Regions from separate parts of the Citricoccus sp. GCM10030269 genome, predicted to be linked through region 2. Evidence: riboswitches for the same ligand, from Rfam matches in the RefSeq annotation. Region 2 holds a riboswitch; each other region holds the start of a gene.
What was found. Region 2 has a riboswitch for S-adenosylmethionine ahead of ACFQQD_RS05280 (acyl-CoA dehydrogenase family protein). Riboswitches for the same ligand answer to the same signal wherever they lie in the genome.

Region 1 (3,266 bases), on a different contig from region 2:
AGGGACATTCCCGGAGATGTCTTCGGGAACTGCGCTGGATTCCGTCGACAGTTCGGCCGTCGTGGCCAGCACCGTGTGAGGCACGACGGAGGCAGACAGGTCTGCGAACGAGGACAATTTCGGCATGTCTCCAGTCTGACATCCAGGACTTTGTCGAACCTGAACGGGTGGAGAATGGACGCTGAACCACACACCGGCGGAACACACAGGAGCCCCTACATGCTTTCGACCACGGACCTGCGCGGCCGCATTGTCGACCCTGCCACCGTGCTGCCCCGCGCTGAACTCGACGTGGCCAGCGCCGTCCCGAAGGTGATGCCAATCCTGGACCGCGTCCGCACCGAGGGCGTCCGGGCCGTGCTGGACCTCGGCGAACAGTTCGACGGGATCCGGCCGCCGTCGTTGCGGGTGCCGGCCGAGGCCATCGCTGAAGCACTCGAGTCGCTGGACCCCTCGGTGCGGACCGCCCTGGAGGAGTCCATCTCCCGTGCCCGGAAGGTCCACGCCGCACAGCTGCCCCCGGATTCCGAAGTGGAATTGGGCGAGGGCGCCATCGTGGAGAACCGCTGGATGCCCGTGCACCGCGTGGGCCTGTATGTGCCCGGCGGCCGCGCCGTCTATCCCTCCTCCGTGGTGATGAACGTGGTTCCGGCCCAAGCAGCCGGCGTCGCCTCTCTCGCCGTGGCGTCCCCGCCGCAGAAAGACTTCGACGGACGGCCGCACCCGGCGATTCTTGCCGCGTGTGCGCTCCTCGGCGTGGACGAGGTCTACGCCGCCGGCGGCGCCCAAGCGGTGGCCATGTTCGCCTACGGCGTGAACGACGACGACGGCGCCCGGGCCTGCGCCCCCGTCGACCTGGTGACGGGGCCGGGCAACATCTTCGTGGCCGCGGCCAAGCGCGCCCTGCTGGGCACCATCGGCATCGACGCCGAAGCGGGCCCGACCGAGATCGCCGTGCTGGCCGACGGAACCGCCGACGCCCGCTGGGTGGCCGCGGACCTGATCAGCCAGGCCGAACACGATCCGATGGCCGGCTCAGTGCTCATCACCACCTCCCCAGAGTTGGCCCGGGACGTGGTGGCCGAGATCGATCGTCAGGTTCCCGGCTCCTTCCACGAGGAGCAGATCCGCCAGGCCCTGGGCGGTCCTCAGTCCGGGATCCTGCTGGTCCAGACCGTGGACGAGGCACTGGCCGTGGCCGACGCCTATGCCGCCGAGCACCTCGAGATCCACACCGTCCATCCGCTAGAGACGGCTCGTCGGGTGAAGAACGCCGGCGCCATCTTCGTGGGCCCCCACTCCCCCGTGCCCCTGGGCGATTACTCGTCCGGCTCCAACCACGTGTTGCCCACAGGCGGATCGGCCCGCCATTCTTCCGGTCTGAGCACGGTCAGCTTCCTGCGCCTGCAGCAGCTCATCCGCTATGAGGAGACCGCGCTGAAGGAACTGGACACCACCATCTCCGCGCTGGCGAAGGCCGAGGGACTTCCCGCCCACGGCCACGCCGTATCGCTGCGTTTCCAGTAGGTATGAATAGTGGCGTAGTGGGGCAGGTGGTGGGCCAGCAGGGCAGCTGGTCTCAGGAAAAACATGTCACGGGAGTTCACAGTTCGCGGAAGTCTTTGACCCTCACAGAACGGCGTCGATACGCTGGGGCCGGAATCACGAGTTCCCGCTGTTACAGCCCTGGCTTGCGGGACGGCAACCCTCTTCACGCAGTAGTGGGGTGCTCCAGGTGAGGATTCGGCCCTCCGGATGCCCCGGCGGGCAAGTACCGCGTTTCTGCTGGTGCCCTGGGGATTAGCCCGAGGTGCGCTCCCCGTCAGATTCGCTATTGATCGGAGGACCGACATGACCGCACTGGCAACCAACGACTTCCACCGCCCTGCCGATCTCGATCAGGATCTGTCCACCCAGACCCTACGGACGGCCTTCTCCCACTTCCCCTCCGGCGTCGCTGCCCTGGCCGGCATTGCCAACGGCGTCAAGGAGGGGTTGGTGGCCTCGTCCTTCACCGTGGGCGTCTCACTCGAACCGGCCTTGGTGTCCTTCGCCGTCCAGAACACCTCCCGCACGTGGCCCCGGCTGAAGCAGGCTGATCGGATCGGCATCTCGATCCTCGGTGAGGACCACACCATGGTCTGCCGTCAGCTGGCGTCCAAGGACGGCGACCGTTTCGCCGGCCTGGACATCCGCGCCAACGACCACGGCGCGCTCTTCCTGGACGGGGCGGCCCTGTGGCTGGACACCACCGTCTACTCCGAACTGCCGGCCGGTGACCACAAGATGGTGCTGTTGGAGGTTCACGGAGTGCACGACCACTCCTCCGAGTATGAGCCGCTGGTCTTCCACCGCTCGGCTTTCCGCAACCTGCGCACCGCCGAGGGCAATCAGTAATCCGCCACTAAACTCATCGGCATGCCCGCTGCTCCATCACCCACTCAGGTCCGTCTGGACTCGTGGTTGTGGGGCGTGCGCATGTACAAGACGCGGTCTGCGGCGACGGCGGCCTGCCGTGCCGGGCACGTCCGCCTCAACGGGCAGCCGGCTAAGGCTGCCCAGGCAGTCAAGCCAGGCGACACCATTCGAGTCCGTCAGCCGGGGCGAGAACGGATCCTGGAAGTCACTGGGCTTCTGACCAAACGCGTCGGAGCGGCTGAGGCCGTTCGCCACTACATCGACCACTCCCCCGAGCAGGTTCCCCGAGAGTTCCTCGCGGTTCCCCGGCGCGACCGCGGTACTGGCCGGCCCACCAAACGGGACCGTCGGCAGATGGACAAGCTGCGTGAATGGCCGCCGAGGAGCTGAGTGGCCGGCAGCTGGGCGACCCTCGACCACTCATCGCCCATGCTGCGCTGTGGGCGAATTAACGTCCCGTCAGAGCTGATTTGAAGAAAGGGGTGTTCTACCCCCTCCTTCGTCCCGTACTATAGAAACCAGAAGTAGTAGTAGCAGTAAGTCCGTACCCTTTCGGGCCGGTCAATCTTCGGATTGGACGGGGCGTTGGGAAGCGGTTTCGCACACGCCGCTTCGCCCCCGTCGGAACACTGGCGGGGTAACACCCCAAAGAAAGAGGCTCAACATGGCCACCGGTACCGTCAAGTGGTTCAACGCAGAAAAGGGCTACGGCTTTATTTCTCCGGACGACAACTCCGCTGACATCTTCGTTCACTTCTCCGCCATCGAAGGCAATGGCTTCCGCGAACTGCAGGAAGACCAGAAGGTCGAGTTCGAGGCCCAGCAGGGCCCCAAGGGCATGCAGGCTG
Region 2 (3,266 bases):
CCGATCGTCTTGATGGGCGTGCCGTTGGCTCGTGCCAGCAGCGCGGCAGAACCGGCGGTTGAACCCACATCGACGGCTTCCGCACGCAGGGCCTCGTTGGCCTTGTTCGAGCCGGCGGACTGGAGCCAATTGACGGTGATGCCCTCGTCGGCGAGTTCCTCCTCGAGCCAGCCCTGGTCCTTGATGACCAGCGACAGAGGGTTGTAGGTGGCGAAGTCGATGTTCAGCTCATCGGTGGAGCCGCCGTTGCCCTCGGCGTTGGCCCCCTCAGCGGAGTCTTCGCCGGGCACGCAACCCGTGAGGGCGAGGGCGGTCGCGGCCAGGGCGGCAGCGGTGAGAGTCAGACGTGAACGCATGGGGATGCCTTTCAGTGAGGTGCAGGAGGTGCAGGAGGTGCAGGAGTGCAGTGAGGTGCGAAGAGGTGCAGTGCCGGTATGACGTCTGTACCGGTATGGCCTCAGTGCCGGTGAGCGTCGACGCCGAGGCCGGCCAGCAACTCGGACCGCAACTCGGCGAGCTCTGCCGAACCTCGGTCGCGCGGCCGATGGCCAGGGACGGTCAGGAGGGTGCGGGCCGTGGCCCCTGGGAGGGCTGTCGGGTCCGGATCCCGTCCCAGGAGCAGGATTCGGTCGGCCAGCTGGAGTGCCTCGTCCACATCGTGGGTGACCAACAGGACGGTGGTGGCGGTCTTGGCGTGGATGTCCAGGAGCAAGTCCTGCATCTTCAGCCGGGTCAAGGCGTCCAACGCCCCGAAGGGCTCGTCCAAGAGCAGCACCCCTGGCCGGCGAGCCAGGGCGCGGGCCAGTGACGTGCGCTGAGCCATGCCACCAGAGATGGCGCGTGGGCGGTGGTCGGCGTGGGCGGCCAAACCGACCAGATCGAGCAACTGGTCCACCCGCTCACGGCCCTCTGATCGTCCGGTGCCGTGCGGAAGCCCGAGCGCCACGTTCTGATGGAGGGTGCGCCAGGGCATCAGGCGTGGTTCCTGGAAACCCACAGCGGTGCGCGCATCGTAGGGACGCACGGGGGAGTCGCCGATGATGAGGTCCCCGGAGTGGCCCTGATCCAAGCCGCCGGCGACCCGCAGCAAAGTGGATTTGCCACACCCTGACGCCCCGATGATGGCCAGGACCTCGCCCGGTGACACCGTCAGGTCGATATCCCGCAGAACCGCCCGCTCGCCCTCGGCGGTCGGGAAAGACCGGCCCACGGAATGGAACGCGAGCGAAAGGCTCTGGCCGGTGCCCGCGGACGCAGTCCGCGCCTTCGCATGACTCGACTCGGCCAGGGCAGTCAACAGCATCACTCTCCATCGGTTCTGGCATGAGCACCGTGACCCGGCGATAAACCGGTGGGTTGCTGCGGCGTCTTCGAGCCAGATCTCTCGGCCGCTCTGGATGGTTGGTGGGTCAAGTGAACCAGGAGGCGAGGGGAGGGAGTAATGAAATGTCACCTTTCGTCACATGCGGACCCCTGGGCGTACCCCCGAGGTCTCACGCGTGCTCGGCGGGGACCGACGCGTCGAACTGTGACGCTCGAGTGGCCTGTACAGGGTCCGAACTGGTCTCATAGAGTCACATAAACCATCCAGAGCGGCCGAGAGATCTGGCTCAGCGACGCCGCAGCAACCCGCCCATCAGGGGTCCGGGTGCTACCGCCAGGACCGATGGAGTTGTTTCGATGCATCTTGGGTCTGCGACCGCCCCCTATCCCGCCCTCACTGCCCGCTTCCTGCCCGTCTTCGAGGAGGTCGCTCGAGGTGAGGCTGCCCGGGAAGCCGGGCGGCACCTGCCGTTCGCGGCTCTGGATCTCTTGCGGGACCAGGGGCTGGGAGCGCTCTCCGTGCCCCAGGACGCCGGAGGCCTGGGCGCCGGCCAGCAAGACGCCTATCGGCTGCTGATGGACCTGGCCGCGGTGGACGCCAACACCGCCCACTTGGTCCGCAGTCACCTCAGCTTCGTGGAGCACGTGCTGGCTCAATCGGATGAGGGCCGGCGAGAGCGGTGGCTGCAGCGCGTGGTGAACGGCGAGTTCGCCGGCAGCGCCCTGTCCGAGCACCGGGGGAGCGGCCTGGGCGAGGTGGGCACGACCGTGAGTCAGGATGCCGCCGGGAGTCTGATCATTCGGGGCACCAAGTACTACACCACCGGCTCCATCTTCGCCACGTGGACCCTGGCCACCGTCCGACTCGACGCCAGCGTCCAGGCCGGGATCCGGCGTCGGGTCCTGCCGACCGGCGAGCAGAAGCGGGACGGAACCGCGCTCGCCGTCGTCAGGGTCCGTCAGCCCCGCGCCACCGTCAAGGACGACTGGGACGGCTTCGGCCAGCGGCTCACCGGCACCGGGACCATGGAGTTCTCCGGGGCCGGTGTGGAGGAGCTGCTGGCCATGCCGCCGCCCGGGGGCCCGGTTCCCCTGCACCACGAGAACACCCTGATGGCCCTGCTCGCCGGGATCGGCCGTGCGGCTCTGCGCGATGGGGTGGAGCAGACGCGCAACCGGCGCCGCTCCGCCAATACCGGCGGGGGGCTGACGCCGCGCGACGACGACCAGCTCCTGGGCATCATCGGCGAGCTCTCAGCCCAACAGGCCACGGCTGAGGAGCTGGTGCGCGCCGCCGGCCGGGAACTGGACGCGGCACTGGCGGGCGACGACGGCCAGGAGGATCCACACGGCTCGGACGCGATGCAGCGGGCGGCACTGGCGGCCCACCGGGCGCACGTGATGGTGCCCAAGCTCGTGCTGGACACCTGTACCCGGATCTTCGACACGCTGGGAGCCTCCGCCACCAGTACCGAGCTGCAACTGGACCGGCACTGGCGGAATGCCCGGACCATCGCCAGTCATGACCCGGCGGCCTTCATGGCCCGCATGGTCGGCGACTGGGAGGTCAACGGCACCCAGCCGGTCCCGTATCTGGCGACCGGGCGAGTCTGAGCCGGGCCGCGACCCAACAAACGACCAACACATGACTGAACAGCCAAGAGACCAAACGACCATCACGAAGAGAAGGACCACGATGTCTGAACCGTCAACCGAACCGAACAACTCGCCCGGGCCCTCGCCGGAGGCGCTGCCCGAGGGCGTGCCCACCACGGCCGCCGGCCGGCGCGAGATCCTGTTCAACGCCTTCGACATGAACTGCGTGGCACACCAGTCCCCGGGCCTGTGGCGCCATCCCGAGGATCATGCCCGTGACTACAACACCCTGCACTACTGGATGAATCTCGCCCAGACGCTCGAGAAGGGTCTGTTCGACGGGCTCT
Region 3 (3,266 bases), 180 kb from region 2:
GGCAATCCACTGTCCGTTCTCACGGCGGCGGATCAGGGCCTGGATATGCGGATCGTCGCGGGATACTGCAACTCGGCGGACGACGGCGAGGACACCTCCGGAGTGGTGACCCGCAAGGACAGCGGGATCGAGGACTACGGTGACCTGGCCGGAAAGACGACCTCCATCAACGCACTGCGCACTCTCGGAGATCTCACGCTCATGGATCTGGCTGAACAGGGCGGTGCTGACCCGGCGGCGGTCAAGTTCGCCGAAATGCCGTTCCAGGACATGCCGGCTCAGCTCGACCAGGGGAACACGGACGCCATCTGGATCCCGGAACCGTTCCTGACCACGGCCCTGGACAATCCGGACAATGAGCTCCTCGGCTACTCGTTCCGCGACTCCATTGAGGGCATGCCCACCATGGTCACTTTCACCTCCGGCACCTTCGCCGAGGAGAACCCCGAAACCGTGGAGAAGTTCCAGGCGGCCATCACGGAGGCGCTCGCCGCCACGGAAGAGAACACCGATGACGCCAAGAAGCTGCTTCCGGAGTTCCTGAGCCTGCCCGAAGAGGTCGCCACGAGCCTCAAGCTGGACGACCTCGGCGGCGAGATCCGCGAGGAACAGCTCCAGGCGATGGGTGAACTCGCCGTGAAGTACGACTTCATCGACCGGGAGCCCGATTTGGAGGCCATGATCGTCGACTAGTCTTCGGGTCCGTCGACGGCGGATATGGAAGAATCAGGGTCTGTTCGAGACGCCACCTGGGGCAGCAGGTGCGTGCGGGGTCGCAGAGACCGCCAGCCGCCGCGTCCGGACAGCAGTGAGTGCTAATACAGCCGGCGCCGTCTCCTCGGGAAGGCGTGCGGCGAACCACCACCCCAAGGACCCCACGTGACCCAGACTGACCCTGCCCCCGCCCGCTTCGCCCCCACCGGCACCGGCCTATACGCCGTCTTCACGGCGATCATGGCCGTGGTGCTCATCCTGTCCAATCTCGGTGCCACCAAGGGCGTGACCTTCGGCCCGATCGTGACCGACGGCGGATTCTTCCTCTTCCCGCTCGCGTACATCGTCGGTGACGTGGTGTCCGAAGTCTACGGATTCCGCGCGTCCCGGCGGGCGATCGTGACCACCTTCGCCCTCTCCGTCTTCGCCGCGTTGTGCTACTGGATCGTCATCGCGCTGCCCGGCGCCGAGTGGTACGCGGGGCAGGACGCGCTGGTCCGCACCCTGGCGCCGGTGCCGCTGATCGTCCTCGGGTCCCTGCTCGGCTTCCTCATCGGCCAGCTGGCGAACTCCTGGCTCATGGTCCGGCTCAAGCGCCGCTCCGGGGAGCGCCTGCTCTTCGGCCGGCTCGCGGTCTCCACTCTGCTCGGCGAGTTCCTCGACACCCTGGTGTTCTGTTCCATCGCCGCCGGCGTCATCGGCATCACGGACGTCCCCACCTTCCTCAACTACGTGGTGGTCGGCTTCGTGTTCAAGTCCGTGGTCGAAATCGTGCTGTCTCCGGTGACCATGTGGGTCATCGGCCGGGTCAAGAAGGCCGAACCCGCGTACGCCGGCTGACCTGCGCGTGGCCGAGTCTCGGATTCGGCAACAGCGTCGTCATGGCGGGTCACATTCTGGCGCCGGGCGACGCCATCCGCGCTCGAGGTCCATTCGAGCGCGCGAAACGGCGAAAGATGACGACCGTGCTGGACGGTGCCCAGAGCCGTCCCTAACGTTCTGTGAAGAATCACGAGCTCCGGTGTGAAGCCCTGGCTGACCGGACGGCAACCCTCTCGCTGTAGTGGGGTGCTCCAGGTGATGATTCGGCCCCCGGCGACCGCCGAGGGGCAAGTACGGCACCACCGAGGACGCGTGTACTGGGCCGGTCGGCTCTGAACAGCTGTGCACACCGTCGTTCTCCGGCGCAGTCTTGCGGTGGGCCATGACGGAAAGGCCTCGCCATGACCGCCCTCGCCACCGGATTCCTGACCGCCGACCGGTTCGCCAACCTCCGCGAAGGGCTCGCCCCGATCTTCGCCTCCATCGCCGACAGCGCCGCCACGCGAGAGGCTGAGCGGAGCATTGATCGCGACGTCGTCCGGCGCCTCGCCGAGGCCGGTTTCACTTCGCTGCGGGTCCCGGTCGACTACGGCGGATCCGGACTCGACTTCGCCCAATCCGCCGAGCTGATCATCGAGCTGGCAGCCTCCGATTCGAACCTGACCCAGGCGCTGCGGGCCCACCTGGTCAACCAGGAGAACATTCTCGGGCATCCAGACCCGGCGTTCCGCGAGCGGTGGCTGCGCCGCATCGGCGGCGGGGCCGTCGTCGGGAATGCCATCACAGAGGTGAACAATGCCATCGGTGAGGGGACCACCCGCCTCGTCCAGGACGTCGAGGGAACCTGGCGACTCAACGGCCGGAAGCACTACTCCACCGGGACGCTGTACGCCGACTGGATCATCGTGGCCGCCGTGGATGCCCACGGCGAGGAGATCGCCGCCGTGGTGCCCGCGGACGCGCCGGGAGTCACGGCGCTGGACGACTGGGACGGTTTCGGTCAGCAGCTGACCGCGTCCGGGACCACGATCTTCGAGAACACCCCCGTGGCCGCCGAGGAGGTCTACGTCGGCGGCCTCGACGACGGAACGCGAGTGGCCACGGGGCAGGCCACCTGGCAATTCATTCACTTGGCGACGCTAGCCGGCATCGCGCAGGCCGCCGTGCGAGATGTGAGTGAGTACGTCCAGGGGCGACGGCGTTCCTTCAGTCATGGGGCGGCCGAACTGCCCCGGGATGACGCCCAAGTCCTGCAGATCGTCGGGGAGATCTCCTCCGCCGCGTTCGCCGCTCGGGCCGCCGTCGACTCCGTCGTCACCGCCCTGGGCGGTCTGTTGGAACGCGAGGCGGCCGGCGAACAGCTGCCGGAGGACGACGTCAACGCGGTGTACGTCCGCGTCTACCAGGCCCAACAGGTGGTGGCGGAGAACGTGCTGGCCGCGACCACCCGGCTATTCGAGGTCGGCGGCGCCTCCGCGGTGAGCCGCTCCCGAGCGCTGGACCGTCATTGGCGCAATGCCCGCGTTCTGGCCAGCCACAATCCCTTGATCTACCGAGCCCGGATTATCGGCGATTGGGAGGTCAACGGGATTCCGCCCGCCCGGTCCTACCGCATCGGCTCCGCCCCCTCTGGCGCAAAGTGACCGTGCCCCCACCAGAGTGACGTGGTCTTGTCACTCTGCGCCTCGAACCACCCGAACCACCCGGACCACCCGAACCACCTGGACCAC

Region 1: linked by a shared signal. The riboswitch ahead of ACFQQD_RS13650 (flavin reductase family protein) and the one ahead of ACFQQD_RS05280 (acyl-CoA dehydrogenase family protein) in region 2 are both predicted to bind S-adenosylmethionine.
Region 3: linked by a shared signal. The riboswitch ahead of ACFQQD_RS06095 (acyl-CoA dehydrogenase family protein) and the one ahead of ACFQQD_RS05280 (acyl-CoA dehydrogenase family protein) in region 2 are both predicted to bind S-adenosylmethionine.

The regions. Positions count from the first base shown of each region.
Region 1 is NZ_JBHTCV010000006.1:140,143-143,408, reverse strand. Features, by position in the region: gene ACFQQD_RS13660 (mechanosensitive ion channel family protein) at 1-126, opposite strand, end outside; gene hisD (histidinol dehydrogenase) at 220-1,527, shown strand; SAM riboswitch class IV at 1,661-1,780, shown strand; gene ACFQQD_RS13650 (flavin reductase family protein) at 1,852-2,397, shown strand; gene ACFQQD_RS13645 (RNA-binding S4 domain-containing protein) at 2,419-2,808, shown strand; gene ACFQQD_RS13640 (cold-shock protein) at 3,083-3,266, shown strand, end outside.
Region 2 is NZ_JBHTCV010000002.1:474,611-477,876, forward strand. Features, by position in the region: gene ACFQQD_RS05270 (aliphatic sulfonate ABC transporter substrate-binding protein) at 1-356, opposite strand, end outside; gene ACFQQD_RS05275 (ABC transporter ATP-binding protein) at 458-1,303, opposite strand; SAM riboswitch class I at 1,307-1,404, opposite strand; SAM riboswitch class I at 1,581-1,673, shown strand; gene ACFQQD_RS05280 (acyl-CoA dehydrogenase family protein) at 1,681-2,937, shown strand; gene ACFQQD_RS05285 (LLM class flavin-dependent oxidoreductase) at 3,020-3,266, shown strand, end outside.
Region 3 is NZ_JBHTCV010000002.1:652,145-655,410, forward strand. Features, by position in the region: gene ACFQQD_RS06085 (ABC transporter substrate-binding protein) at 1-693, shown strand, start outside; gene ACFQQD_RS06090 (queuosine precursor transporter) at 880-1,554, shown strand; SAM riboswitch class IV at 1,722-1,836, shown strand; gene ACFQQD_RS06095 (acyl-CoA dehydrogenase family protein) at 1,938-3,179, shown strand.